2 regions of the Streptococcus sp. CCH8-C6 genome follow, and region 2 is predicted to be linked to the other one. Evidence: riboswitches for the same ligand, from Rfam matches in the RefSeq annotation. Region 2 holds a riboswitch; the other holds the start of a gene.

Region 1 (14,840 bases), on a different contig from region 2:
CTCCCTGTTCTACCAAGATAGCCAGTTCCTGCTCTTCTTCATTGCTGAGAAGGGGCACAACCCCGATTTCTTTCAGATACATGCGGACTGGATCATTAACCTTAGCTGAATTGCTACCTAGGAGTTCTTCATCCGTCAACTCCGCTTCTTCCTCTTCGTTATTTAAGACGCGCGCGCTGGGATTTCCTTCCTTATCTGTAATTGAGATGCCAGCATCCTGGATGCGCTGCAGCAAATCCTCAATTCCATCAGCGTCCAAAGTGAAAGGGATGACCAGCTGGTCATTGATTTCATCATCTGTCGCAACCCCTGTCTGCTTGTGGTTGCGGATAAATTCTGCAATTTGAACGTCTAATGTTGTTACTTCTTTTTGTTTTGTAGCCATTCCTACTCCATTCTTCTTTTTTGCTCAATCAAGCGCTCCAGCTCGGACAGGGCCGTATCCGTATCTCCGCTGTGAGAGGCTTCTCGAATCTTCTTACTAATAAACTGATTATGCTTGCGCAAAATCTCCCGCTCTCTGGTTGCTTCCACTTCTTTCAATTCATCTTCCAAAACCTCATCCGGCAAGTCTTCTTCTAAAACGCGGTACCAAGCCTGCTGAACATGATCTGGCAGCTGGGATAAATCCTGCGGTGTCACCTCACCATTCGCCAGCAAAATCTCATACAAGACCTGCAAGTCCTCTGAGTCAAAGACAAAGTCTTCTCTCAGCCTGTATTGGTTCAAAATCAAAGGATGATGTATCATGCGGTGGAAGATATGATTTTCCGCCCTCATGAGACGAGTCAGCCGGTTCGAAGGCGAAAACTGCATGACGACTGGTTGAGACTGCTGAGTGAGCACCTCCTGACTGCGACTAGATCGCTCAGCCAGCCGACTGTTATTTACAGTCTGCTCCACCTGCTGATAGTCAAAGTCCGGCAGCAACTCAGCCAGCATGTAAATATAGGAGTTCTGAGCTGTGATGGACTTGGTCTTCGCAATAATCGGCGCCATCTTCTCTACAAACTCAATCTGAGCCTGTAGATTTTCAATATTATCTGGTTTCAGATGATGCAGCAGAAACTCCACATTACTTATTCGCGTTTTACTTAGCAAATGCTGCAGATCTTCCTCAGAATTTTTAGCGAGAAATTCATCGGGGTCCAAATTATCAGGAATCCGAACAATTTCCACCGTCATATCTCTCAGCTCATCCAAAGCCTTAGCAGTCGCCGCCTGCCCAGCCCTATCTCCATCGTAAGACAGGATAATCTTCTTACAATACTTACTCAGATGCTGGACATGCTCAGGCGTCAGAGCAGTTCCCATAGAGGCCACCGCATTTTCAATCCCAGCTCGATAAGCCGCAATCACATCCATGAAGCCTTCCATCAGATAAACCTCATGGCTCTTCTTGATAACCGGCTTGGCCTTATCCAGATGATAGAGCTCGTAGCTTTTATTGAAAATAGCGGTGCTACGACTGTTTTTGTACTTGGCCTGATGGCCGTCTGAAGCCGCCTCTTGCCAAATCCGCCCGGAAAAGGCCACAACCTGCCCACTGTCATTGGTCAGGGGAAACATAATCCGGTTCTGAAAAGCATCATAGACCAGATTATTCTCCGCTAGATTGAAGAGGCCTGAGTTCATGATGGTATTCTCATCAAACTTGCCAGCCATACTCTTATGAAGATAATTGCCCTCATTAGGAGCCAGCCCGATTTGAAAATGCTTAAGAACATCATCTGTCAGACCCCGCTGGTAGAGATAAGCCCGCGCTTCCTCTCCCATCTTAGTCGTCATCAGGACCGCATGGTAAAACTTCGCTGCCTCAGTATGGATATCGTAGAGAGCCTGATGCGGATGGCTTTGTCTCGGTCGGTCATTGCCCGCTGTCTCTACAGCCAAGGGAATCCCTGCCCGCTCTGCTACAATCTGCACAGCATCCATAAAGGAAACGCCTCGATAATCTTCAATGAATTTGAAGACATCGCCCGACTTGCCGCAGCCAAAACAGTGATAAAACTGCTTGTCCTCTACAACGTTAAAAGAGGGCGTCTTTTCGCCATGAAAGGGACAGAGTCCCAGATAATTCCGCCCGGCCTTAGTCAAGGCCACTGTTTCTCCTATGACATCGACGATATTGACGCTGTTTTTAATTTCAGAAATGATTTCTTTATCAATCAAGAGACAATACCTCCAATTTATCATAGAATATCATTCTATATTTTATACTAAAATGATGCAAATGTAAAATATTTGACAAGCAAATATCTTGAGGATGTCATATAAATAAGCTATAATATAATCTCATTAATAAATTCTTGAAAGGAAAGAAAGAATGTTAAAGGATCTTAAAGAATTCTTGCTGCGCGGGAACGTGATTGATTTGGCAGTCGGTGTAATCATCGCCAACGCTTTTGGAGCAATCGTCACTTCATTGATTACTGACGTAATCACTCCTCTCTTCCTCAACCCAATTTTGAAAGCTGCAAAATTGGAGCAAATTGCTGATCTGAAATGGAACGGGATCGCTTATGGTAACTTCTTGAGCGCTGTAATTAACTTCTTGGTAATCGGTACTGTTCTCTTCTTCATCGTCAAGTCTGCTGAAAAAGCACAAAGCCTTGCTAAGAAGAAGGAAGAAGTTGAAGAAGCGCCAGCTGGACCAACTGAATTGGAAGTCCTGCAAGAAATCAAAGCTTTGTTGGCTGAGAAAAAATAAAGAGAATTCACTGATGAAAATCAGTGTTTTTTTCTTTCATGTTGCTCATAATCATCCTCTTCTCTCCAAATAACCAAAACAAAAAACAGACCGGAGTCTGCTTTTTTGTTCAATTAGAATTTTTTACGTTTACGAGCTGCTTCTGATTTGCGTTTGCGTTTTACAGAAGGTTTTTCATAGAATTCACGTTTGCGTGTTTCTTGAAGAGTACCAGCTTTAGTAACCGCACGTTTGAAACGACGAAGTGCATCATCAAGTGATTCATTCTTGCGTACTACTGTTTTTGACATTTTTTTCACTCCCTTCAAGTCCAAAATCTATATAATCATACCACATATAGAAAAGAGTGTCAAGTATTTTCTGTAAGTATAATGTAGCTCCTTTTTATGATACAAACAAGAAGACCAACTGCTCTGCTGCAGCTGGTCTTCTTTTGCTTAGAGGGTTTTACGCTTCTTAGCAGCTTTGGAAAGGGAAATGTCCTGCACCTTATCATAGAACAGGAACTGCTGAATGAGCTCTCTGTCGCTCATGTCAGGATTCAAGTCAACAACATAGTCCAGCTTGATAGACTTCTTTTCAGCCGACTTGAGAGATGTCAGTTCGGCTGATTTACAAGTCGTTTCAAAGATAGCATCAAAGAGTACTTCGTAGTCAAAGTCAGCTGGAACCTGAACCTGGACATAACGTCTGGTCGGACTGACTGAAGTAAAGCTCATCTTTTCAAAGAGCATCCAGATGCCTGAAATAGCTAGAGTAAAGACAATTCCCAGTGCTACAAAGCCCATCCCCGTTGTAATCCCAATAGCCGTCGCCATAAAGATGGCTAGAAGCTCCTTGGAGCCACCCGCGGCCGACCGGAAGCGAATCAAACTGAAAGTCCCTGCTACGGCGACACTGGTGCCCAAATTTCCATTAACCAAGAAGATGATAATGGAAATAATGGCTGGCAAAAGGGAGAGGGTGACGACAAATTCCTTGGTATAAATGGTTTGGCGCTTATAGACCTTGGCCAAGATAATTCCTAAAACCACACTAGTTGCTAGTGAAAAAATCAATGCTAAAGGATTTATCTTGACTTCCGTAGAGGAGTAGATACTGTTAAATAACTGATTGAGCATAGACTACCTCCTTAGGCCTTGACTGTTTGAGTCAGCCTTTCTTTAGTTTTCAGGTAGGCATTGCCGTATTTTGAGAAGGACTGGTCTTCAAGACCGTATTTGTTCAGAATATCAGCCAACCACTGAGGATATTGACCAGGAACCTTGATTTCCATAATTACCTTGTCGTCATCCAGCAAGGGCAGTCCATAGCGGCCTAAAGCCAAGTCTACATCATAATCACGGTAGCGGATGTTGGAATCAACTGTCACACGGACTTTTTTATCTTCCAAGCCTCTCATAGAGTAGCGATCATAGCTAATCACCATTTTTGGCTTCAAGTCTATATAGCGCTCCTGTAACTGCTCCACTTCTGCCTTGACCCAATCATCAGAAATAGTATGGTCTGCCACACCGTTCACAATATAGTTGGTCACAGAGAGAGGATTCGAAACCAAACGGTATTTGAAACCTACTTCATCCCGTTTCTTCTTGATTTCCAAGAAAACTTGACTATCATCATTCGGCTGCTCAGCATAAGTCCGCATCCGCATTTTTTCGCGACCGCCTTTTCTGGCAATAGAATCCTGAATCATCTGGAACTCATCATTATCAAAATACACATTAGAAATGGTTGATGTCGCATAATCATCTGCGGTGAGGTAAGGTCTCATGTCAGCTTCAAGACGAGCTAGCATTGCCCGGTCAAGAATATACTTCGTTTCGATTCGTTGGAAATTTGTTTGGATTTGCTTTTGTTTCATTTGAATTCTCCTTTGATTCTACAAGTGTAGTTTATGCTTTTAAAAGAAATAGAGCTTCCGCTCTGCATCCTACAAGCGTCTGGATAAGCTTTGCTTTCTTCTCCTTTCCAAGCAGTATTTTTCAAAAACATTCTACAAATGTAGTTTATAAGTATATTCTACAATTGTCGTTTGTGAATGTCAAGAAAAAAGATAAATAATCTTTCAGTTTTTTTAGCATTAGGAAACTAAGTACAAACTGTAAGCAAAATCGACCTAAAATAAAGATAAACTGATGACAAACTGCTCTTGGAGGATTGTAAAATCCCCCTTTGAGAAGATAATAAAATTCTACCAGTCTAAGCTTTTAAGAAACTTAAACTGGCAGAATCCTTTATTTAATCGTCATCATGGTCATCATCGTCCGGATCATCGGTGTCTGTCGTATGAGAGGAACTGTTCTGAGTCGGAGTTTGAACAGTCGCTGTACTGGCTCCAGTAGAGCCCGCTGCTCCAGTATTACCTGTGCCTGCAGTAGCGCTGTTGTCAGCTGGAGTTGATGCAGCAGACGAGGATGGACTGACTTCTTTTTCGACCGTTACTGTCTTTTCGACAATGGTATGCTGCTTGGATTGGATTAGTTTTCCATCCTTAGCATTGACAATGGTTTCATGGGCTGTTTGCCCATGTGAGAAGCGGATTTTATAGGTGTCTTTCTCACGCGAAATTTGTAAATCTTTAATATCTTTTTCAGAAAGAGATAGCTCTTTTAAGACGGACGCTAAAGCCTGACGCTGACTGAGTCCTTGAGACTGTTTTTGTCCCGTCACAGGCTTGCTTTGTTGAGCTTCTGGGCTTTCTAAGGCAAAGACCGAGCTAGTCAAGAGCAAAAGGAGAGGGACTGCTACTACAAAGGCTGCAGACAGAAACCTCTTAGGCAGGCGGTTATCCATAATACCGACAATCCGCCGCTTGAGATTAAACTTGTCAGAGTAAAAGCAGGTTGTCAGAGCAATTGGAGTCTTCTTACTGCGGTCTATCATGGTCAAAATCGTTTCACCGTAGAAAGTCCGATACTCTGTATCTCTACTGCTCAGAACATCGTAGTCACAGTACATTTCTCCTGCTTCCTGGGTTTCCCGGCAGGCAAAGCGGACAACTGGATTAAACCAGTGCAGACTCTTGGCAAAAATTCCCAAAAGATTAACTAAAACATCGCGGTGCTTATAGTGAGTCAGCTCATGCTTGAAAATCAGCTGCAGCTCTTCTTCTGTGTAGTCCAACTCTGGCAGCACGATTAAAATATCTCTGAAACCTAGCAGCATAGGACTTTGGGACATAGGATAGTGGAGCAGACGAATCCGGCCCTTAACTCCCATCTCCTGCTGAACAGCTCGTAGCTGAGCCATCGCTTCTTCGTCCTGAAACTCCGTACCCCAGCGCTTCAGCATCTTTCTGAAGCGAATATAAGAATAGGCGTATCTTCCTATACTAAAGACAAAGCCAATCAGCCAGATGGTAAAGAGAATTTCAAACCAAGGCAGGTTTAGAAAAGCCTCCCACAGATTTGTCTGGGCAGCCTTTTCAACAGTTTGAGAGGCGCCCTGCGTTCCACCTGTCTGGGTGGCAGTCACTGCTGTCTGAACTACCGATCCTGTATTCAGCCGAATCAGGCCTGAGCCAAACTGAGGACGGAACGGAAACAGAAAACTCAGCAATATCAGAAACCAAATAAAATACTTCACTCTGACCGAAATCTTAGTCTTAAAGGCCGTAAAAAGCAGACTAAGCAAAAGCACCAAAATGGATGTCGACAAACTGGTCAGAAGAAAAGAAAGAAGGAACTGTTTCATGCTTATCCCTCCATCCTACTTTCCTTGGTTGAGCAGACTGCGCAGCTCATTCAATTCATTTTCCGAAAAGGAGTTAGAAGAAAAGAGTGTTTTGACAAAACCGCCCATTGAACGGCCGCTGTGACGCTTCAAGAAATCCGAAGCCTCAACTTCCAGATACTCATCTTCTGAGATCAAGGCTGTATACTGCCTTTCACGCCCCTTACGGACACTTTCTAAAAAGCCCTTTTCAGTCAAGCGAGCCAAGACTGTCAGCAAAGTCTGGGGCTTCCAGTGATTGTCTGGTCCCAGCTTTTCCATGATACGGGCAGAAGTCGTCGGGGTAGGCAGTTGCCAAATTACCTTTAAAATAGTAAATTCCCCGTCTGGCAAACGTTTAATAGATCTTTTCATCGTTCCCACGCACTTTCTAAATTAATGCTATTTCTAATTTTATTCTACACTTGTCTAATAAAAAAGTCAATCATTATATAAAAAAAGAGTGGGAAATCAATTTTCCTCACTCTATTTAGAAAAATAAACTAAGCAGGGTCAGCATAGCCAGCCCTCCCTGCTTGAACAGGATTTTGGGGTCACTGGTCACTGCACCGTAAGCAGCTACCAAAATGATATAAACCATAAAAATTCCCAGCCAAAACGAACTAGGCTGTACAAAGGACGCAATCAAGACCAAAACAGCTATCAATCCGTTATAAACTCCTTGGTTTTTGAAAAGAGTATTGACCGACTGCTGCTCCAACTCCTCTTGCGACATGCCGAAAATCCGAGCTGTCGCCGCAGAAGTCGTCGCGAAGGTCTCTAAGTACAGGATGTAGAAAAATTCCAAGGCAACCAAGCTTGCCAAAATAAGTGTAATAATAGACATTTTGCCCTCCTAAAATAAATAATGAAACTTAGTATAACACAGACTGACTGGAACTGCGAAAACATCGCTCAAAAATGGACGGTCTGTATAAAAACAAACACTAAAAATACTGAAGAAAAAAAGCGTAGCAGAAATCAGCAATTTCTGACTAGATGTGATACAATCTTTTTTGAAAAATGGAGGTAAATTATGTTAACCTATGATTTAATTGTCATCGGCTTTGGGAAGGCCGGTAAAACATTGGCAGCCAAAATGGCGTCCCAAGGAAAAAAAGTTGCTTTGATTGAGCGAAGCAAGGCTATGTACGGGGGAACCTGTATCAATATCGCCTGCATCCCAACCAAGACCCTGCTTATCGCAGCTGAAAAAGGCCTGGCTTTCGACCAAGTCATGGCTGAAAAGAATGCTGTAACCAGCCGTCTCAACGGGAAGAACTACGCAGCAATCAGTGGCGCTGGTGTCGACATCATTGATGCGGAAGCTCATTTTCTTTCAAATAAGGTCATCGAAATCACAGTTGGCGATGAAAAAGAGGAACTGACTGCTGAAACTATTGTTATCAATACCGGTGCCGTTTCCAATGTCCTGCCAATTCCTGGACTGACTGAAACCGAGCATGTCTATGACTCAACTGGCATTCAAAATCTGAAGGAACTTCCTAAACGCTTGGGAGTTCTGGGCGGCGGTAACATCGGACTAGAATTCGCTGGACTCTACAACAAATTGGGCAGTCAGGTGACTGTGCTGGATGCTGCACCTGTCTTTCTCCCTCGAGTAGAGCCTTCTATCGCTGCTCTAGCTAAGCAATACATGGAAGAAGACGGAATCCAACTCTTACAAAATGTACGTACCACACAGGTCAAAAATGATGGTGACGAAGTTGTAGTTGTGACAGAATCTGGAGAATTCCGCTTTGATGCCCTACTCTATGCTACCGGTCGTAAGCCGAATGTTGAACCACTACAGTTGGAAAATACAGATATCGAGCTGACAGAGCGCGGAGCGATTAAGGTCGATAAGCACTTGGAAACATCTGTACCTGGTGTATTTGCAGCGGGCGATGTCAATGGCGGTCTGCAGTTTACTTATATCTCATTGGATGACTTCCGTATCCTTTATAGCTATCTGGCTGGCGATGGCAGCTACACACTGGAAGACCGTAAAAACGTCCCTACCAGCATGTTCATCACACCACCTTTGGCTCAAATCGGATTGACTGAAAAGGAAGCCAAAGAGCAAGGCCTGCCGATTGCAGTTAAGGAGATTCCAGTCGCAGCAATGCCTCGTGGACATGTCAATGCTGACTTACGCGGTGCCTTCAAGGCTGTTGTCAACACTGAAACCAAGGAAATCGTCGGAGCGACTATCTTCTCAGCTGGGGCTCAGGAAATTATCAATATCCTGACTGTAGCCATGGATAATAAGATTCCTTACACCTACTTGAGCAAGCAAATCTTCACCCACCCAACGTTGGCTGAAAACCTCAATGATTTATTTGTTATCTAATTTTAAGCCCCAGATGGGGCTTTTAAGATGGCTTCAAAACATTTGCTTACATCTCAACCCCTTTTTGTGGTACAATAATGCTAGTTTATTTTAAAAAGATTGAGGAAAATTATGTCTGAACTGTATGATATTACGATTGTCGGTGGCGGTCCAGTTGGCCTATTCGCAGCTTTTTACGCTCATCTGCGCCAAGCCAAGGTTAAAATCATTGATTCCCTGCCTCAGCTGGGTGGTCAGCCGGCCATTCTCTATCCAGAGAAGAAGATTCTGGATGTACCGGGCTTTACCAATCTAAGTGGCGAAGAACTGACACAGCGTCTGATTGAGCAGTTGGAAACTTTCCAGACTGAGATTTGCCTCAATGAAACGGTGCTGGATATCGTTAAATCTGATGATGGCTTCACCATCACGACTTCTCAAGCCCAGCATCAAACCAAAACCATCATCATTGCCATGGGAGGCGGCGCCTTCAAACCGAGGGCTTTGGAGTTAGACGATGCTGAATCTTTCAGCAACCTCCACTATCACGTTTCAAACATCAGTCAGTATGCTGGCAAAAAGGTTGTTATTCTGGGAGGTGGTGACTCGGCTGTTGACTGGGCACTAGCTTTTGAAAAAATCGCAAAAACCAGCCTGGTTCACCGTCGGGATAACTTCCGGGCTTTAGAGCATAGTGTGGAAGAACTCAAGGCTTCTAGTGTTGAGATTAAGACACCATTTGTACCCAGTCGATTGGTTGGTGAAAATGGCAAGATAACCCACTTGGAAATCAGCCAAGTCAAAGGAGAGGAAAGTCAGCTTCTGCCTCTGGATCACCTCTTTGTCAACTACGGTTTTAAATCCTCTGTCGGCAATCTCAAAGATTGGGGCTTGGAACTTAACCGTCACAAGATTTTAGTCAACAGCAAGCAAGAAACTTCCATGCCAGGTATCTATGCGGCTGGAGACTGCTGTAGCTATGAGGGGAAAATTGACCTGATTGCGACTGGGCTGGGTGAGGCACCTACTGCTGTCAACAATGCCATTAACCATATCTATCCTGAGCAAAAAGTCCAACCCAAACATTCTACAAGCCTATAAAAAAACAGCTGCTGAGCTCGAGCTCAGCAGCTTTTATAATTCATCTGCGATTTTATTAATCTTTCTCAAGCGATGATTGACACCGCTCTTAGTCAGTGGCTGTCTCAGACTATCAGCTAGCTGCTGGATGGAGTAGTCTGGATGTTGGATACGAAGCTGGGCTACCTCCTGCAGGTCTACAGGTAAACTCTCAATGCCGATATTATCGCTGATTTTAGCAATATTGTTGATGGTTTTCATACTGGCTGTGACCGTACGAGCGATGTTCGCTGTCTCCGCATTATTAGCGCGGTTGAGGTCATTGCGCGCTTCCCGCATGAGCTTAAGAGACTCAAACTCAGCCATGGCTTCCATAGCACCGATGACAATGAGAAAATCCATGATGTCTTCAGCCCGCTGCAGATAAGTGACAGCCCCCTTCTTGCGCTCAATGGTCTTGGCATCCAGCAGAAAACGGCGCATCAAGGCAGCCAAATCCTCAGCATGATCCAGATAAACGGACAGGATTTCCAGCTGGTACTTACCTGAATCTGGCTCCCTCATACTGCCATTTGAGAGAAAGGCTCCCCGGAGGTAGGATCTGCTAGCTTCGTCATCTGACAAAATGGCCTGGTCAATCCCGGCCTCGATACCAAAAAAGGAGTCAGCCAAGTGCAGATCAGAAAGGATTTCTTCTACTTTCTGATCTAGAAATACTGTATAAACTCGATTCTTGCGCAAGTTGGTCTTCTGATGATGGCGGATTTCTGACTTGACCTGATAAAGGTCCGACAGTAACTCATAGAGATGGCGGGCAATCTTAGCATTTTCTGTTGTGACAGACAGGGTCAAACCACTGCTGGCCAAGCCCAAACTGCCAGACATCTTGATCATGGCTGACAGCTCATTTTTATCTCTGCTTGCCAGACTCAACAGTTCTTCTTTTACTTTTACTGTAAAGCTCATTTGCGTACCTGTATAATCTGCATCAATTCGTCAACGACCAACTCACCATCATGGAACGCTCCGCCATTTTCCAAACGAAGAAAGTTCGAAGAAATAACGCGCGGAACCTGCTCTTGTAATCCTTGAAAATCATGCTCCACCTGTACCAGATATTCGTCAAACTGGTTGCTGTCCATGTACTCATGAGGGACAGGTTCGATATTAACCAAGACTGTATCTACAAACTTCCTGCCTAAATGACGGTGCAGGACTTGGACGTGATCGCTGTCTGAAAAATGCTCTGTTTCGCCGCGCTGGGTCATGATATTGCAGACATAGGCCACTTCTGCCTTGGTATCCAAAAGAGCTTGACCAATTTCCTCGATAACGAGATTAGGCAAGATTGAGGTAAATAGCGAACCTGGTCCCAGAACCACCATATCGCTTTCCAGGATACTTTCAACCACCTTTTTGCTAGCAGCAGGCTTCTTGTCATCATAGGTATTGGTAACATAGACCCGCTCAATCATCCCGCTCTTGCTGGTCAGATTGCTCTCACCTACAACTTCCGTCCCATCTGCAAACACAGCATGCAGAGTTAGTGGATTGTCGCTAGAAGGGTAAATTTTTCCTGTCGTATGGAAAAATTTGGTCAGAAGCTGCATGGCATTATAAGTTGAGCCCTGCATTTCGGAAATGCCGGCAATAATCAGATTGCCCAAGGGATGCCCCGCTAGAACACCGTCTCCTTCCGCAAAGCGATACTGGAAGACCTTCTCATAAAACTTTGGCATGTCGGACATAGCTACCAGGACATTTCGCAAGTCACCTGGCGGAGTTAACTGCTGGATGTTTTTCCGCAGCTCACCAGAACTGCCGCCATCATCTGCTACTGTAACAATGGCTGTAATCTCTACGTCCTTTTTACGCAGGCTGTCTAAAATAACTGAAATTCCTGTTCCACCGCCAATGACTGTAATTCGTGGCTTTCTCATGAGCGGTTCACCGTTTCTTTCCGACGGTTTTTGTCGCGGTGACTGGCATTGACCGGCCAATTTTTAGCCAAATCATCTGCTAAGCGCTGAGCAAAGGCTACACTGCGGTGCTGACCACCTGTACAGCCAACAGCAATCGTCAGGATAGACTTTCCTTCCTTCTGATAGCCTGGCAAAATGGGCTCGATCAAGCCCAGCAGATGCTGGTAAAATTCTTCTGACTCGGCATGGTTCATGACATAGTCAAAGACATCCTTGTCCAAGCCTGTCTGATTGCGTAGCTCAGGCTTATAGTAGGGATTAGGCAGAAAGCGCACATCAAAAACCAAGTCAGCATCCAAGGGCAGACCGTATTTGAAACCAAAACTCATAACCTCAATGCGGAAACTATGCATGTCAGCCTGATTTGAAAATTGCTCAGAGATGGTCTTTCTGAGCTCCCGTGGTGTCAAATCTGTTGTGTCCACAACATTTTGGCTGAGATTCTTCAGAGGGGCTAAGAGTTCACGCTCCAGTTTAATCCCATCTAAAATCCGTCCATCAGCTGCCAACGGATGGCTGCGACGCGTTTCCTTGTAACGAGCCACTAACTCCTTATCCGCCGCATCTAGAAAAAGAATCTTGAAATCTATATTCTCATTTTGCTCTAAATCATCCAAAACGTTCTGGATTTGCAAAAAGAAGGAACGGCTGCGCATATCGACAACCAGAGCCAATTTATCATTGTCAGTAGTCCCTTCGACCAGCTGCAAGAACTTCGGCACCAGAGTTGGCGGCATATTGTCGATGGTAAAATAACCTAAGTCTTCAAAGGACTGGATGGCTACGGTTTTCCCCGCCCCGCTCATTCCAGTCACAATGACAAGCTGAATTTTCTTCTCAGACATAATAATCCTTTCATCAGATAGAATCTGTCAAAGAGTGGTTTTCCCCCGCTCTTTTTTAGAGAATCTCGGCAATAACCTCAATCTCAATCTTCACATCCTTAGGCAGGCGAGCCACTTCGACTGCTGAACGAGCTGGAAATGCTTCTGTAAAGGCCGTTTTGTAAACTTCATTAAAGGCCACAAAATCATTGATATCACTCAAGAAGCAAGTAGCCTTGACTACATGGTCAAAATCTGTTCCAGCGGCTTCCAAAATGGCTGAAACATTTTTCAGCACCTGCTGGGTCTGCTCTTCAATAGTCGTCCCAATGATTTCTCCAGTTTCAGGAGACAGGGGAATTTGCCCGCTCGCGAACAAAAGATTGCCGACAATTTTTCCTTGAACATAAGGTCCAATCGCTGCTGGTGCTTTATCTGTATGAATCGTTTTTGCCATAATTATCACTTCTCCTACTTATTTTTTTCATTATACCATAAAAAGATGGGGGTGACCATGTTAGGCTTACTCCCATTGACTTTTTCCTTATTTTTATTTATGATAGAAAAATAGAGAAATCAAAACCTCGGTTTTGGACTGGTTCGAAAACTTCCCAGAATAAAAAACTAAGTGCCTTTATATTGTATATAAAATGTCTTGCGCATAGTTTTTTTGCTGTCTCCTCGATTAGTCAGACAGTTAAGAGGTTGGGACCGATTGTCTCAACCTCATTTTTATATAAGCAAAGGAGAACTCATGAAAAGAAAAGTCATTATCGACTGCGACCCTGGTATAGATGATAGTCTAGCCCTAATCTATGCAATTCAACATCCCAATCTAGAAGTAGTAGCACTGACCATCGTCGCTGGAAATGTCCCAGTAGACCTTGGTGTTGAAAATGCCTTTAAAATATTAGAAAAACTGAACCGGCTAGATATACCAGTCTATGCAGGGGCAGAAAAACCTCTAGTCCGCGATTTTGTTTCAGCTCAAGATACCCACGGTATGGATGGTTTAGGCGAGAGCAGAATCAATCGAACAAGCAATTGTCAGCCCCAGCCTCAGAAAGCATCTGAATTTCTGGCTACCTATTTCCAGAAGGCTCAGGACACTTCACTAATCGCCTTGGGACCATTGACTAATCTAGCAATGGCAATAAAGCAAAATCCCCAAATTGGAAAACATATCAAACGCTTTGTCAGTATGGGCGGCAGCTACAAATCTCATGGCAACTGCTCACCTGTAGCCGAGTATAACTACTGGTGTGACCCACACGCCGCTCAATTTGTCTATCAAAAGTTAGGCCGAAAAATCGAGATGGTTGGACTAGATGTCACACGCGCCATCGTCCTCACCCCCAATCTATTAGAGTACATGCGTTTTCTACAGCCAGAAGTAGCTGAGTTTGTCGGTCGTATCACGCGTTTCTACTGGGACTTTCACTGGGAATATGAACACATCATCGGCTGTGTCATCAACGATCCGCTGGCTATTGCTCATTTTCTGCATGAAGATCTTTGTATGGGCTTCGACTCCTATGTTGAAATCGTGACCGAAGGCATTGCTCTTGGACAGACCGTGGTTGATGCTTATAACTTCTATCATAAACCAGCCAATGCCTATATTGCAACTCAAGTCAGTCCCTCACTCTTCTTCCAAGACTTCTTAGCTATCCTCCTGAATCAGCCTAAGGAAACGATTGCTCGAGACCTATCATCACTTTTATGAGGAAAATTTTATCATGAAAAAATCGACACCCCTTATCCTAAGCTTCTTGTCTATCTGTATCTCTCTCAACTACGTGGGAGCTAATATTGCACTATTTCTGAAATTACCTATCTATCTAGATACCTTTGGAACGATTCTAGCTAGCTTGACCTTAGGGCCTCTTGCTGGGGCTGGCGTTGCCTTTCTCAGCGCCCTCATTGGCTGGATGACAACCGATATCTTTTCTCTCTACTACTCGCCAGCCGCTATCATCATTGCTCTTTCAGCAGCTTGGTTTTTTAAAGAAAAAGGAAGCTTAAAGCTCAGTCTTCTCTGGAAAACCCTATTGGTAGCCCTTCCGGGTACCCTAGTAGCCTCTGCAATCACTGTCCTGCTCTTCGGGGGCATAACATCCAGCGGATCCAGCCTCATCGTCCAAGCCCTGCGGGGAATGGGAGTCAACCCCGTCCTTAGTATCGTCCTCGTACAAATA
Region 2 (14,840 bases):
ATTGGACAAAGACATGCTTATAAATGTCTTCATAGGTCTGATAAGAAAAGGCCTTGCAGCTTGTCTTGAGGCGAATGATGTCCTTGATAAAATCAATACTCTCTTGATGGTCCTGCAAAATATCCCAATTCAGCTGATTGACTGCATCTGGCGCATTGTAGCTGTTCATAGCCCTTTCGCGATCGCTATGCAGGACTTGGCCGTCCTCCCCCGTAGCTACGAGCTTGGTACGAGAAAATTCCTGTCCAACCTCCATGAAAGCCATACCTTGCATGAGTAGGTTCATGGCAGTTGCCAGCTCAATCCGCTTGGTGCGAGTCAGAACATCATCATCAGGATGCAGCTCCGCAAGCAAATCATGCAGATTGAAATTATCGTGTGCCTCAACGTAGTTAAGGACTTGATCAGGACTGAGATAGCTGCCTAGCTCACTGCTGCCAAGGATAGACTTAGCGACGATATCCTCCGTCGCCTGACCACTGACAAAACCAGCCTTGATGCCACCGTAAACCTCTGCTCCTTTGACCGCATCCCGCTCTGTATCATTGAAAAATCCAATCCGCGGCAACTGATAAGCATTGTCCTTCTTGGCCTTGTCTTCTGGTCTCAGGCCCGTTCCCATATCCCAGCCTTCTCCATAGAGCAGGATTCGCGGATCCACCTCATCCATAGCTTGACGAATGGCATTCATCGTTTCCACATCATGAATTCCCATCAGGTCGAAGCGGAAGCCATCTACATTAAACTCCTCTACCCAATACAGAAGAGAGTCAATCATAAACTTGCGGAACATCTCATGTTCGCTGGCTGTCTCACTCCCCACTCCAGTTCCGTTTTGGAAAGAGCCATTAGGATTCATCCGATAGTAATAATCCGGTACTGTAGCCTGAAAAGCAGAATCATAGGTCGAGTAGATGTGATTGTAAACAACATCCAGTGTCACAGAAATCCCCGCATCATGGTAGGCCTGAATCATCGTTTTCAAATCGCGAATAGCCTGCGCTGGGTCAGCAGGATTGCTGGAAAAGCTAGTCTCTGGAGCATGATAATTCTGCGGGTCATAGCCCCAGTTGTAGATTAGCTCTCCATTTTCATCATAGTCCTTGTGACGGTCAGACACGGGCTGAAGCTGGACAACATTAACGCCTAAATCACTGATATAGTCAAAGCCTGTCTTTTGCCCTTGATGATTGGTAGTGCCTTTTTGACAGGCTCCCAAGAAGGTCCCGCGCAGCTGACTATCCACGCCAGAAGTTTCCGACTTGGTCAAATCACGAATGTGCATCTCATAAATCACTGCTTGATTTGGATTATCCAAGCGCCAGAAAGCTTCTTTGCCTTGTCGGACCTGAAAACCAGCTACCTCTGTCTCATCCGCTCCAAGAATCGCTGAGCGTTTGCCATCTGGACTGGTCGCAACAGTATAGGGATCTCGAGTATAAAAATTGCGGTATTCAAAGCTAACATGGTAGTGATAAGTTTTGCCGGTCAAGTCTTCTGCTATTTCAACTGACCAGACACCGATGGTATTTTCCTTATGGTCGTGGGAATATCGGTCACCTTTTTGCATTCGGAAGATTTCATAAACAGAAGCTTGATTGTCAGCTGATTCATAGACTACCAGCTCTACCTTCCTAGCTGTCGGTGCCCAAACTTTGAAAGTATGTTTGCCGTCCGCCTGACGGTGTCCCAACCAGCCTTGATAGCCCCAGCATTCATCAAAATAGTCTGTTCTTAGAGCCATATCAAAGTTATGCGGACGCCGGCGTGAATACTGGTGACTCGTCGTTGCAGCCTGCAGGGAATAATAAACCTGCGTATCTCCCTCAATCAGCCAAATTTCCGTAACCAGATGAGGAGGTAACAGATCAATATGATAGTCACAGGACTGGCTAGACCAGTCTGAACGTTTGATAATCACATGAGCATGATCTAAGGGCTCCCAGGTTTGAAATGATAATTCCCCCTGAATACCAAAATAATCAAGTTTGGAAAAGGCTGCTTCCTTTCCCCATTGGTTTATTTGCCACTGCCACATATCATAGGAGAAATAATCTCCAGTAGGATTGTGGTAATGGACTAAGACTTTATAGTCTAGCATGTTCTTTCATCTCTTATCTAAAATTATTCTATTGAAAGGGCAGTCTGACTGATTTCATCAATATTGGCAAAAAATTCCAAATGGCCGTGCAGCACTTCCAGTTCAACAGGCGTATCACCGCCGTATTCTCCATCCAAATTCAGCATAAATGGACCTTTTTTATCTAAAACTTCCAGCTGCAGCTTGCTTGTTTTGAGGTATTCTACATTGATATCTCCAACGTGCTGACCGCCATTGATAGCCTGCATCATCAGACTCAGCATATCAAAGAGATTGGCTGTCTTGACCAAAATCAAGGTAAAATTCCCGTCATCTAATTTAGTATCTGGCGCTAGCTTTTCAAAACCACCAATGGAGTTGGTCAGAGCCGCAAACATGAGCGAAATCTTCCCTTCAAAGACACCGTGGTCGTGCATGATACGAACCTTGCGGAACTTAGAGCGAGGGAGCTTTTTTGCTCCTTCTGCAACATAGGCAAAGTAGCCTAGGCGGGATTTGACCTCGCTAGGAACGCTGTAAGTTAGCTCTGTCAGGGTTCCAGCTGCTGCAATATTAATAAAATACTTGTTACCATAGGCCCGGCCAATATCCATCTTAATGGTCTGGTTCTTTTCAATAATACGGGCTGCCGCTACTGGATCTCCCATGGGAATCTTCAGAGCACGCGCATAATCGTTGGTTGTACCAGTTGGAATAAAGGCCAATTTAGGCCGTTCATCCAGATTCGCCACACCATTAACTACCTCATTGATGGTACCGTCGCCGCCTGCCGCAATAATCAAATCAAATCCTGCTTTTGCTGCTCTTTCAGCTTCTTTTTGAGCAGAAAGAGGCGCTGGAGTGGTTTGGTAGGCGCTGGTTTCATAGCCCACATCCTCCAAAACATCCAGAACTTCCGCTATATTTTTCTTAATAATTTCCTGTCCCGAAGTCGGGTTATAAATCAATCGTGCTCGTTTAATCTTATCCTTCATACTTCAGCCTCATAAGCTATCAAGCCAATCTTCATCCCGAATTTCAATTCCTAACTCCTGAGCCTTGGCCAGCTTACTACCGGCATCTGCGCCAGCTACTACCAGATCCGTTTTTTTAGAAACAGATCCAGAAACATTAGCACCTAGACTCTGCAATTTTTCTTTAGCTTGATTGCGTGTCAATTTTTGTAATTTACCAGTCAAAACAACCGTCATACCTGATAGGGCTGCATCAGCCGCTGCCTTTTGTCCCAGATAGTCCAGATTCACACCTGCTTCCTGCAGTTCCGCCAAAAGAATCTGAGAGCCTTCCTGCTCAAAATAGGTATGCAGGCTTTGGGCAATCACCGTCCCAAGACTGTCGATAGCCGCAATCTCTTCTTGGCTGGCCTGAGACAACCTAGGAATATCATGGAATTTCTCCAGCAAAATCCGACTGGCCTTGCTTCCCACATGGCGAATCCCCAAGCCAAACAAGAGGCGTTCAGCTGAGTTTTTCTTGGAAGCTTGAATAGCAGTATACAACTTATTTGCTGATTTTTCCTTAAAGTTCTCTAGTTCTAGTAAATTTTCTATCGTTAGCCGATAGATTCCAGCCACATCCTTGACTAGATTTTGAGCAAAGAGCTTCTCTACCACTGCTGGACCAAGGCCGGTAATGTTCATGGCATCCCGGCTAGCAAAGTGAATCAAGCCCTCCTTGATCTGGGCTGGACAGAGCGGGTTAATGCAGCGCAGAGCCACTTCGTCTTCAAAGTGCACTAGCTCACTCTCGCAGCTTGGACAATGGCTTGGCACTTCCAAAGCCTCTTCTGACACCCGCTTGGACTCGACCACTCGCAAGACAGCTGGAATAATATCTCCTGCTTTATAGACGATAACTGTGTCTTTCTGACGAATATCCTTCTCGGCAATGTAGTCCACATTGTGCAAGGTCGCTCGGCTAACTGTCGTTCCCGCTAGCTGGACAGGCGTCAGATTAGCTGTCGGAGTCACAACTCCCGTCCGACCCACTGTCCAGTCAACAGATAGAAGCTGGGCTTCCTTTTCCTCAGCTGGAAACTTATAGGCGATAGCCCACTTAGGTGCCTTGACAGTAAAGCCAAGCTCCTCTTGCACCGCCAAGTCATTAACCTTGATGACAATACCGTCAATTTCATAAGGCAGGCTATCCCGCTCCTCAGCGATCTTTTCGATAAACTCCCAAACTGATTCAATAGAGTCCGCCAGAATATGAGTAGGATTGACTGAGAAGTCCAAATCTGCCAGCTTGTTTAAGACCTCTTCTTGGCTGCCAACCTGAGTAGGACTGGCTTCTTGGTATAGGAAAGTCGCTAGATTGCGCTTAGCCACAACTGCTGTGTCCAGCTGGCGCAAGGTTCCCGCTGCTGCATTACGTGGATTGGCAAACTCAGGCTCACCATTTTCCTGTCGCAGCTGATTGACCGCATCAAAGGATGCCTTGGGCATATAGCACTCTCCGCGAACCGTAATGTCCAGCGGTTCTTTCAAAGTCAGTGGAATATCCTTGACTCGCTTGAGATTTTCAGTAATGTTTTCACCAACAGAACCATCCCCCCGAGTCGCTCCTGCTACCAAGATTCCATTTTCATAGGTCAGGGAAATAGAGAGCCCATCAATCTTGAGTTCACAAAGATAAGAAACTTGTGGAAATTCCTTGCGAACCCGCTGGTCAAAGGCTAGTAATTCTTCACGTGAAAAAGCATCCTGCAAACTAAAGAGAGGATACTGATGTGGATATTTTTCAAATCCTTCTAAAATCTTCCCTCCCACCCGATGCGTTGGGCTATCAGGTAGGATATCGGTTGGGTATTTTTCTTCTAACTCCGCTAACTCACGATAGAGTCTGTCATACTCGCTGTCCGATACACTTGGCCTGTCTGCCGTATAATACTCATGGGCATATCGGTTGAGCAATTCTACTAATTCTGACATTCTTTCTTTCATACTTCTATTTTATCACAAATACACAAAATCTTCCTCTATTTGTTCCCAATTCTTCCTAAAAAACAAAAGGACATAAAAAGAGCGGAAATACCGCTCTCTGCTGTCTTATTTTTTTAACCCTATTATATCATATTTCACAAAAAAGGCGAACATTCTGCTAGAAATGTTCGCTTTGATTAGTGTTTAAAGTTTTGTTGGTCTTACTTTGTATAATTTCATTTTGTAGATAATCCACAAGGCACTCAAGACAACACTGCAAGGTCCTACTGGTGGGTAGATGAAGGGAGAAAAAACAAGTCCAAGGATTTTTATGGCATAGTCAATTTGTTTTGATTGTCCATAAATCGTTAAAATAGCTGGTGGTAAATCAGGATTAGCTTCATGGACAGCATGACCTAAACCATAAAAAGCAAAAGTCACTAGCAAAGCCTCTGCAACATACAAGGTAGCTGCAACAGAACTATAAAAATGACTGCCAGCAAAGCTTGTCATGTAAGGAAAGAAAGAGGCTGTAAATAATAAAAACATATTCCACCAAATGACCGATATTGTAATTTGTTTAACATGCTGCCATTCATTGTGGAGATTAATCCACATCACGGTTAACCAGAAAAAAGAAATACCATAGACTGCAAAATTTTCCCTCAAGTCCCAAACTGCCTGCCAAGTGGCTTGCGCTGGTTTTTGCAATTCTAAAATCAAAACGGTCATGATAATGGCTAATAGTGCATCTGTAAAAGCCATCATTCTCTCTTTTGACATACTTTTCCTTTCTCCAATAAGTCCTTATAAGGCATTTTTTGACGGTGGGTAAAAGTCTAAACCTTGCTTGGTTCCTTCTAACATTGCTGGGGTATAGCGGTATTTCTCAACTTTTTGCCAATCAAAGCTTGTCTCAATCTCAGTCTCTCGTCCTTCGTTTATCAATGCTACTAAGTCTGGATTGAGCATGACGGTTTTTCCTAAAGCGACAAAATCTGCAAAACCTGTCTGATAGGCTGCTAGGATATCGTCAGCTGTATAGAGATTGCCAACACCGATCAAAGTCATTAAGAGAAATGCTTTTGGCTTCCGGAACTTTGAAAATTTTAAAACGAGAATTCTTATTGCTTTGAATATCAAAAAGGAGAGAACCAATTTGGTCCTCTCCAGGTTGTAACTTTTTATCAACCCACTACAGTTGACAAAAAGCCTAAAAAATCTATTTTATCTATCATCTACTCCACCCCGCTGATACCAGTATAGCAAAAAAGAGGGCGATTGCCCTCTTTCGACATCTATTTTTGTTCAGCAATTTCTAAAAAGACTTGTTTGAAATCCTCATAAATCTTAAAAGCTGTTTTTAAAATATCTTCCAATTCGTCGTAGTCACTGAAAATCGGCTTTTTGATACGATAACTAGGGTCAATTAGTCGCTTAGAATAAACACCCCAAGGGGCTCCCGCAAGCACTTGTTTGCCCTTAGTTACTGCCCAAATAAAATCAACCGTTCCATTGTAGAGGATGAAATGTAAACCAAAAGTATAATCGCCTATTTCTTGATAAAATTTTAAAAATTTCTCTTTGGGGTCAAAACCGGGAATATAGCCAGCCTCTGAAATCATATCCATAACTAACTCACCGTCAAGATATTTCAATCGAGTTTTATCACCCAATCTTTCTAAATCATACTCTTTCGATAAAGCTCCATAACGTTTGATAAAGTCAATATTAAGCAGAGCCTGCTTGACTTGTGGATCTATTTCCATTACTCTGCTTTCAGTCTTTTTCTCGTTTCCATGAGAATAATTCCCAGCATATTTTTACCAGTCCCGTCACCATTATCCGCCCAGTAGTTATCATTTTTCGTATGTTCAATCAAAGTAGCATGCCCAGTCGCTAATAGCTCTCTCCTAATTGCAGGATTCTGGCAGAATTTTTCAAAAACAGCTAACCTCATGATGTCATCCTTTACCACTTCCCAGTCCGAACGCAAGGGATTTTCTCGATTGCGCCCCTCTAAAGCAGCGTCCATTGGTGACTTCAAGCGACGAATTTTTTCTTGAATAGCTTTGTCCAAAAACTTTTGAGCTTGAAAATAATGCTCCGAAGTTGACCAGATTAGTCCATTTATCTCAAAAGGGTAGGGAGCGAAATTCGACAGATAGCCATAAGCATCATTTACCCGATAAAATTTAATTTCAGTCATTTTCTTCTCCATCTAAGCCAAAATCAGCCAATGTTTTGCCTTTTTCAGTCAAGATTTTCTGAACAAAAGTTTCATCCACCTCTAAAAGCAACTTAAGAGCGTCATGAATGCGCCAATAGTTCCTCTCTTTATCGTCAATAATAGCTGTCAAAAAGTCCTCTAAAACTGGGATATATTCTGTATAAACTTCTTTATGAATATCTAAATCTTTTTTTATTAAAAAACCAATTTGCGCAATACTATAAGATGAATGTACTGCTTGCTTAATGATTGAAATAATCGTAGGATATATCCTTTTACGAGCTTCTTGTTCTTTATGTAAATCAGTTTGACTCGCCCAATAGCCAATTAACGCATCTAAAATATGTTTGTTGGTGTCATCATAAGGATGTAGATGATGAGGGATAAATCCCTTCGTTTCTCCTTTCTCAAACAAGTCTATCAAAGTATTCAGACCGTCTTCCACCCCCCAATTTGTCAATAGCAATGCAGCATCAAAACGCACTGCCAAATCATCTGAATGGAGTAAATCTCGTAATTTATCAACTCTTTCTTTAGGAACATCTTCTAAATCCAGCTCCTGCGGAATATCCGTATAATCAACATTCTCTGGAATGTCGTAAAGTAAATGATGAATTTCTTGTTCGTTCATTAGTTTATCCTTCTATTCGATAAAATGAAAATACTCTGGTGGAATGGCACCCTTGATTAAGACTTCCCCGTCTCTCTGGGCATTCGCTACATCTCCCTTAGCTCTTTCAATTTTTTCTTTTAATTTTTTAGAATGAGGTTGAGGCTTGCTCTCCAAAGAATCTACACGCGCTTGAAGTTCTTTCATCAATTCATCATGGGTAACAATTTCCACATCTTTCAGCTTGCCAGATTCAATATCTTGTTGGATTTTAGCTGTATCAATGTGTATTTTACTCCCACCATATTCTTTGGGTGCTCCTGTTACAGACGGATCTGTAGTCGAAATATATGGACTTTCCTTAGAATTTCCACCTCTAATATGGGAATGAGGCTGTCCTTTTCCGTCTACATTTGCTGGCACCAGATAGCCATTTTCATCAATATGAGCCTTTAGGTTTCCCTTATGATTATATATATCATAAAAATTACTATCTTGACGCGTAACATGAGGAGGTACTTCTTTTTCTGTCGTTGGGATTTCACTCGTTCCACCTGTCTCTTCAACCTTCCCAGCCTTATTGGCTTCGGTATCCACCTCTTCTGGCTTCTGCACCTTCTTGCCAGCGTCAGGGGTGACTTCGGGTTGTCCGGCTTTGGGGAGGTCGGGCTCTTGCGCCTTGACTTTCGGAACGGCGCTGGCACTAGCCGCAGCTGCGTCAATGTCTGGTTTGACCTTGGTTTCCATTTCTGGCTTAACCTTGGTCGGATTGACTTCGGCTGGGCGAGTCACTTCGATATCGGGCTTCTTGGTCACGTCCACTTCTTTCGGACGGCTGTTTGGTGACACCACCTCGCTCGGACGAGCTTGGCTGACCTCCGGCTTCACGGGCTTACCTGTATCCAACTCGCTGTTGGTCTTATCCACCGCTGGACGGCTTGGATTGTCAATCTCGGGTTTCGCCGTTTTAGTGGTATCAATTTCTGGCTTCTTACTTGGACCAGTTATCTCTGGACTGCTTGCACGGTCAATCTCAGGCTTGCTTGTCTTCGTCACATCAAGCTCTGGCTTCTTGCTTGGGCTTGGTATTTCTTGATGTTGAGGCGTCTGAATCTCTGGTTTTGGCTTCTTGCCTGTACCAAGCGTAGACGGATCCACATCTGTGTCCGCATGGGTCTTCAAGCCTGCATTGCCCGCTGGCAGATCCACACCTTTCCCACTACTTGGCAAGTCCACATCAGCTCCACTGCCACCCTTGCCAAATCTTGCTCGAGCTTTATTTCCAAGAGCAGTAGCTCCATGACCAATCGCACGCCCTATTCCAAATTGGAGTGCGGCGCCCAAGGGGTCATCCTGCATTGCAGACACCGTATGAGCGATGTCATTGGCATCATCGGCATAATTGACAGCTTTGCCTACCGTCTGTACCGTCGTAGAGGCGGCTTTCCCTGTCTTGGCAAGCACGCTGGCATAGGTCGCAAAGCCACCGGTCGCTGCCGTCAAGACTGCGTCCACACCTGCCCAGATACGCTCCCCGTCAGTCAACCGTTTCCCCGAAATGGTCTCCCCGCTAATCGCCTGATAACCGCTATCTGCCACCAGATAAGCAGTCCCTGCTCCGATAAGGATAGGAGCTAGGGTACCGCCACTCAGGACGCTCCCTGCGATAATGGCACCCACTGCTATAATTTTACCACCAATTTCAACCCACTGCAACCAGCCTTTGTTGTTCTCCTTCCAAGTCGAGCGCGCCCGCTCGTACTCGCCGACTTGCGTCGGAAACATAGCTTCCATGAGCTGTTGGTCGCTCAAGCCCTTGAGCTTTTCGTAATTCTCATGATCTTCTTTCTCAATTTTCGCCAAGCCTTCTTTTGCCAGCTTGAGCTTAACATCGTAGAGTTCCTTGGCAGCGGGTATCGGTGTTTTGTCGCTATTGACAATATCCGAAATACTGTAGTGCTCTGTGGTGGTGTACTCTATCGCAGTCCCGTACTCATCGTAAGCCGTGTTGGTTTTCGTATAAGTCAAATACTTACTCTTATACTGGTTTTTCCCTTCGTTGACCTTATTGAGACTCTCCAAAGCATTATCCAAACCCTCAAAGAATTTCCCGTCAATATTTTGGACGATTTCCTTGTGGACTTTCTTAGAGGCATCCAAGCGATGAAGAGCATGGTGCTCCGCATCTTCAAAAGGACCGACGGGCATGTCACGCCCCAAAGTCGCTTCTCCCGTTGCCACATAGAGATGAGCTAAGCCCTCAGAATTGACCTTATTTGACACTTCATCAATATCGCGTAGCAAGTCCTTTACGCAGTTGATGTTGCTGTGAAACCAACCCGTCTTAGAGCCTTCTTTAAAGTCAGGTTCATTCGTATAATATTTAGCCATTGTAACTCCTCTCTATCAGGCTCCACCAGTACCGATGATAATATCAGAAGACTTGGTCCCCTTCATATTCTTGTGAATTTCACCATTCTCGTCTTGAATAGATTTTTTCAGCTTGTCAACAGAGCCCTTAGGATCGTCTTTTATCCCCTGCTTGTCCTCAGCAGAAGTCTCGGAGCTATATAAAATACTGTTGGCGATGTCCATAGCCAGTATCTTATCAGTATCAATAAATTCGCTATAGGTGGTCTGTGTGTGCTTAAATATGACCTCGGTCAAAGTCTGAAAAGTCTGCGCTTTCGTGACAAATCGAATCAGCTGATTCTCATTTCCAACCATACGATTATGCACTTCTCCCTTTGAAGTGAGCGCAGGCAAGCCGTCAACTCCTTCTTTTAATTTCGTACTCAGCTGGGTTGCTGAAGTGACCATAGTTCGGATATGGAGCAAAAGCTGTTCCTGCTGCGTTAGGTCAATACTAATTTTGTCTGCCATATTACACCCTCACTTTCAAATCGTGGATAATCTCATCTCGTAATTCCTCACCGTCCACCGAGCGAATGCGTTCATGCGCCACATCAAACTCATACAAGCCCGATGGCGCCTCCAAAAAGAGACTGTCTTTCAGCAGCTCCTTGCGCCGAAATGTCTGCAAACGAATGGCTTCATTGTCGGCATAGTAAGCCTGTAAGCGAAAAGCCGAAAAAGGTTCCCAGCTGTAGTAAGCGTAGTTCTTGCGCTTCTCTTCCAAGTCCTTCAAAATCGGATGAATGTCTTTCAAATGCGCCAGAAAAACCAGGCTATGCAAAGTTTCAATCACATATTGATTATCGCCAATCTGCTTGATGACCGTCGTCGTCCACTTGTTGCTGTCGGTTTCCTGCGCGCAGAAATAATTGCTGTCCACCTGACAATGGTAAATCGCCTTGTGATAACGCTCCAGAAAAGCGCCGTAATAAGCGCACTCTTCCGTCGGCTCGTTATCAATCACCAAGCCCATTTTCCCCAAGTCCTCGTAGCCTTTTTCTAAAACCTGGCGCAGATTTTCCAAGCGAGTTTTTCCCTCTTCGCTAGGCAGGGGCAGAAAGAAGAGGTCATCCGAATAATCGTTAAACATGTGTAAGGCGTAAATCGCCTCCAAAGTAAAAGTCTTCATCCGTTGTCAATCTCCTTTTTTACATTGGCTTGGGAAGTTGAATTGAGCAGGGTTTCCAGCCCCTCAACAGCCGTTTTCAGCTCCTTCACGCTAGAAGAAAAATCACCTTGGTACTGTTTGAGAAAATCCTTCAGCCCCAGATATTGCTCCTTAGCCTTTCCGCTCCAGAGGCTCTCACTGCTTTCCATAGCGGAGATATTAGAAGGAATGGTTGTCTCTATCAAAGTCACGGCTGCTTTTAGATTTTCCAACACCGCAGCAATATTGCTACTTTCGTATTGTACCGTCTCAGCCGTATAACGGTCTTGAATATCATTGATATTTGTATTCATTTATACACACTCCTCCTTAATTACCACATTCTTTCGAAAGGATTCCATTTTCCTTCATTGTATTCAGATTTAGCACTATCAATCTGACTGTCAAGGCTACTGATTTTCGATTCTAAAAGATTGTGCAGATTGACGAATGACTGATTGGCGTCACGAACATAGTCGCGGTATTTTTTCATCGTTTTGACATCTTCTTTGAGATGTTCAGAAAGATTGCTGATGTAATGATAGCCCTCTTCACCGTCTACAATGCCGATGATTTTTTCACAATAATCGATAAAATTGTTCATATCATCCAGACTACGCATATGACTCAAACTATGCGACCGAATACTATTTCGCACCCGCTCATATTTTCTCTTTTCACCGCTCAGGTTTTCTACCCTGCTTTTCAATTCTTCATCACTTGCCATACTCTTCTCCTTCCTTAATTACGATACTGTTGGATAATCTCGTAGATTTCCTTTTTTTCTTTCTCTGCCATGCCCGACTGATAGCTTTGCACAAAGACAAAAGCCACAACTACGAGCGCTGGAAGAAGCATCAGATATCGCTTTTTCCGCATAGACATAGGCACCACGACCTCTTTGGTCTTAACAGCTTTAAATTCTGGGTGCTCTTTTTCTATTTGATTTTTTGCCATAAATAGAGGAAAAGCCCCGACAAACCAAATAGGGAGCATAATAATCGTGAGAATAGAAAAATACCTATTGTAGGACGGTAAATCATTATATAGTAATATAATGACACCCGCCACTCCAATAAGGTATGCAAGTCCCCACCAAAGAAGCCAATGATAGGCCTCTTTTTTGATTATCAAATACTCCCTAAGCTGCTCATTTTGTTCCATACAGAACCTCCTTGCGTTGTTTTTTTGGTCTCCCCTACCAAGAAGTTTAATGAGACTAATCTTAGTCTAAATGTACACTTCTAGCATACCATGAAGTAAAAAAATATGCAAATGCTTCCAATCTGTCTATTTACACACATCAGAGCCACAAAAAGCCTATTTTGTCAAATCAATACTTTTTGCAATCTGGTTAATAATGATAGCTCCAGCAATCAAAGAAGCAAATTCTCCAATGGCCGTTGTAAACCAAGTCAGGAAGAATGGCAGGCCTTGCAAGAAGTGTAATTCTGCAGCAATAGTCACCATCGAAATAGAAAAGAATACTGCAAAATAGAAATGATCCAAACGAATCAAGCCTTTAATCAGATATTGATTCTTATAGCGACTGAAAAGATAGACACCTAGTGACAGGAAGACCAAGGTGGATCCGCCGCCAACAAAGACATCAATGATTCCAAAACTATATAGATTGGCAATCATACAGCCAATAGTCACACCCATGATATATTTCCGATTATAAAAGGCCATAAAGTTCATCATTTCAGAAATTCTGAACTGGTAAGCACCAAAGCTAATCGCATTTAAAGGGGGCGTAATCGTAAGGGCAACATAAATGGCAGCAACAATGGCAATCTTAGCCAAATCACGAACTGTCAGTTTTTCTTGTTTCATGTTTTCTCCTTTAGCGGCTTTACCGCGTGTAATATGCTTGGCGAAAGAAGCTAAGCGCCAAGGGTTGCGCCCCATGAGTGGAGCATCATTAGTTGATTCCCCCACAGATTTGGCAACCCAACTAGTATAGCATAAATCCCAGAAATATGATAGACTATCTTTATGAAAACTTTAATCAAAAAATTCTTTGACAATGAGGTTCTGTCCTATCTTTTCTTTGGTGTGGCAACAACTGTCGTATCCGTTGTCAGTCGGATGCTCTGCTATGAATTGACGGGAAACGAACTACTGGCTACAATAATAGGTGATATTCTTGGTATTCTCTTTGCCTTTGTAACCAACGATACTATCGTTTTCAAGCAAGCAAGGAGTGGCTGGCCTTCTAGACTTATCAAATTTTTCACTGCACGTTTGGCTACTATGGGCTTAAATTTACTATTGACTTTTATCTTTGTCACTAGTTTCCCACAGATTATAGGCCAGTTTGTCAATAACAATATTAAAATGGTCAATACCATCGAAACCTTCATTGCCCAAGTACTTATTATCGTCCTCAACTATATCTTTAGTAAGATTTTTGTCTTTAAAAACAAGAAAAAATAACAACAAATCAGTCTATTTCACCCTATAAAAGCAAATCTGGACCAGATAATTCTGATCCAGATTTTTTTATTCTCAGATTTCCAAGCTTGGATTATCAAGCGTCAGGTGGGTGATTTCACCTTTGACACCAAAATAGTCCTCAATCAGAGTCTGAAGCTCTATCATAGCTGCTTGGGCACGCACTGCCTGCTCTTCGTTGATGGACTCGATAACCAAGATGGCATTCTTGGTCTCCTCGGTCAGCATAGTTCGCTGGGCCTCTCGCCAGTTAAGGCAACGGCAGACAGCTCCCTCTTCATCATAGTAGATGATTTCTTCTGGCAGTGCCGGTGCGTCACTCTCAGCACCCAATGGGAAAAAGGCTTCCCCACCCTTGGCTTTTCCTAGATGAAGACCTCCGACAATCTTATCCAAATCCTCACCGCCACAAGGAACTGCATAAGACAGCGAGACACTGTTATAGATATCAACCAAAGGATTGATTGGATGAAATTCCCTCCCCTGACTAACCCGTTTGAGCAGGGCTTCGATAGAGGATCGTGCTCCTTTCTTGGTCTTGAATTGGCTGAAAGCCTGCCGCCACTCCTGAATGACTTCATTTTGAGTGAAGTTCTCATCTGGAATAAAGTCCTCAGCTCGTTTTGCTCCCTTATCCAGGAGGGATTTGAAATATGAGTCCTTACTCTCATCCACACTATTATCAATCCCCTTGACCACTAAAACACTAATCTGAGCTTCCGGAAATACTTGCCAAAATTCATGTTCAACTGTAACTTTCATGATGCACCTCTTCAATCTTAATAGTTTCTTTTTTGTCCTTTTTTGACGGCTTCCCAGTCACCTGTGATGTTTTCACGCACTCGGACCAGCATTTTTTCCAAGGCTTGCACTTCCGCCTGAGAAAAGCCCTGCAGGGATGTCTCTTCAGAATAGTCATTCTCCGCTAGGATAAAAGGATAAAGTGTTTCCCCTTTTTC

Evidence for each region. Region 2 has a riboswitch for preQ1 ahead of AX677_RS01230 (QueT transporter family protein). Riboswitches for the same ligand answer to the same signal wherever they lie in the genome.
Region 1: linked by a shared signal. The riboswitch ahead of AX677_RS04095 (nucleoside hydrolase) and the one ahead of AX677_RS01230 (QueT transporter family protein) in region 2 are both predicted to bind preQ1.

The regions. Positions count from the first base shown of each region.
Region 1 is NZ_LSJN01000034.1:5,268-20,107, forward strand. Features, by position in the region: gene rpoD (RNA polymerase sigma factor RpoD) at 1-385, opposite strand, end outside; gene dnaG (DNA primase) at 388-2,172, opposite strand; gene mscL (large conductance mechanosensitive channel protein MscL) at 2,327-2,710, shown strand; gene rpsU (30S ribosomal protein S21) at 2,824-3,000, opposite strand; gene AX677_RS04040 (DUF4956 domain-containing protein) at 3,148-3,831, opposite strand; gene AX677_RS04045 (polyphosphate polymerase domain-containing protein) at 3,843-4,574, opposite strand; gene AX677_RS04050 (M56 family metallopeptidase) at 4,952-6,406, opposite strand; gene AX677_RS04055 (BlaI/MecI/CopY family transcriptional regulator) at 6,422-6,799, opposite strand; gene AX677_RS04060 (DUF1304 domain-containing protein) at 6,915-7,271, opposite strand; gene AX677_RS04065 (FAD-containing oxidoreductase) at 7,461-8,777, shown strand; gene AX677_RS04070 (NAD(P)/FAD-dependent oxidoreductase) at 8,889-9,857, shown strand; gene whiA (DNA-binding protein WhiA) at 9,891-10,802, opposite strand; gene AX677_RS04080 (YvcK family protein) at 10,799-11,776, opposite strand; gene rapZ (RNase adapter RapZ) at 11,773-12,663, opposite strand; gene AX677_RS04090 (RidA family protein) at 12,719-13,099, opposite strand; PreQ1 riboswitch class I at 13,232-13,276, shown strand; gene AX677_RS04095 (nucleoside hydrolase) at 13,397-14,368, shown strand; gene AX677_RS04100 (hypothetical protein) at 14,382-14,840, shown strand, end outside.
Region 2 is NZ_LSJN01000018.1:64,846-79,685, reverse strand. Features, by position in the region: gene pulA (type I pullulanase) at 1-2,101, opposite strand, end outside; gene AX677_RS01295 (diacylglycerol kinase family lipid kinase) at 2,125-3,075, opposite strand; gene ligA (NAD-dependent DNA ligase LigA) at 3,085-5,043, opposite strand; gene AX677_RS01285 (TMEM175 family protein) at 5,227-5,805, opposite strand; gene AX677_RS01280 (hypothetical protein) at 5,830-6,093, opposite strand; partial or broken gene AX677_RS09290 (transposase) at 6,083-6,202, shown strand; gene AX677_RS01275 (hypothetical protein) at 6,321-6,791, opposite strand; gene AX677_RS01270 (NADAR family protein) at 6,791-7,231, opposite strand; gene AX677_RS01265 (hypothetical protein) at 7,224-7,883, opposite strand; gene AX677_RS09470 (hypothetical protein) at 7,896-10,253, opposite strand; gene AX677_RS01255 (hypothetical protein) at 10,269-10,745, opposite strand; gene AX677_RS01250 (hypothetical protein) at 10,747-11,406, opposite strand; gene AX677_RS01245 (hypothetical protein) at 11,403-11,738, opposite strand; gene AX677_RS01240 (hypothetical protein) at 11,759-12,151, opposite strand; gene AX677_RS01235 (hypothetical protein) at 12,166-12,588, opposite strand; gene AX677_RS01230 (QueT transporter family protein) at 12,745-13,260, opposite strand; PreQ1 riboswitch class II at 13,258-13,394, opposite strand; gene AX677_RS01225 (GtrA family protein) at 13,423-13,863, shown strand; gene AX677_RS01220 (B3/4 domain-containing protein) at 13,936-14,643, opposite strand; gene AX677_RS01215 (MarR family winged helix-turn-helix transcriptional regulator) at 14,661-14,840, opposite strand, start outside.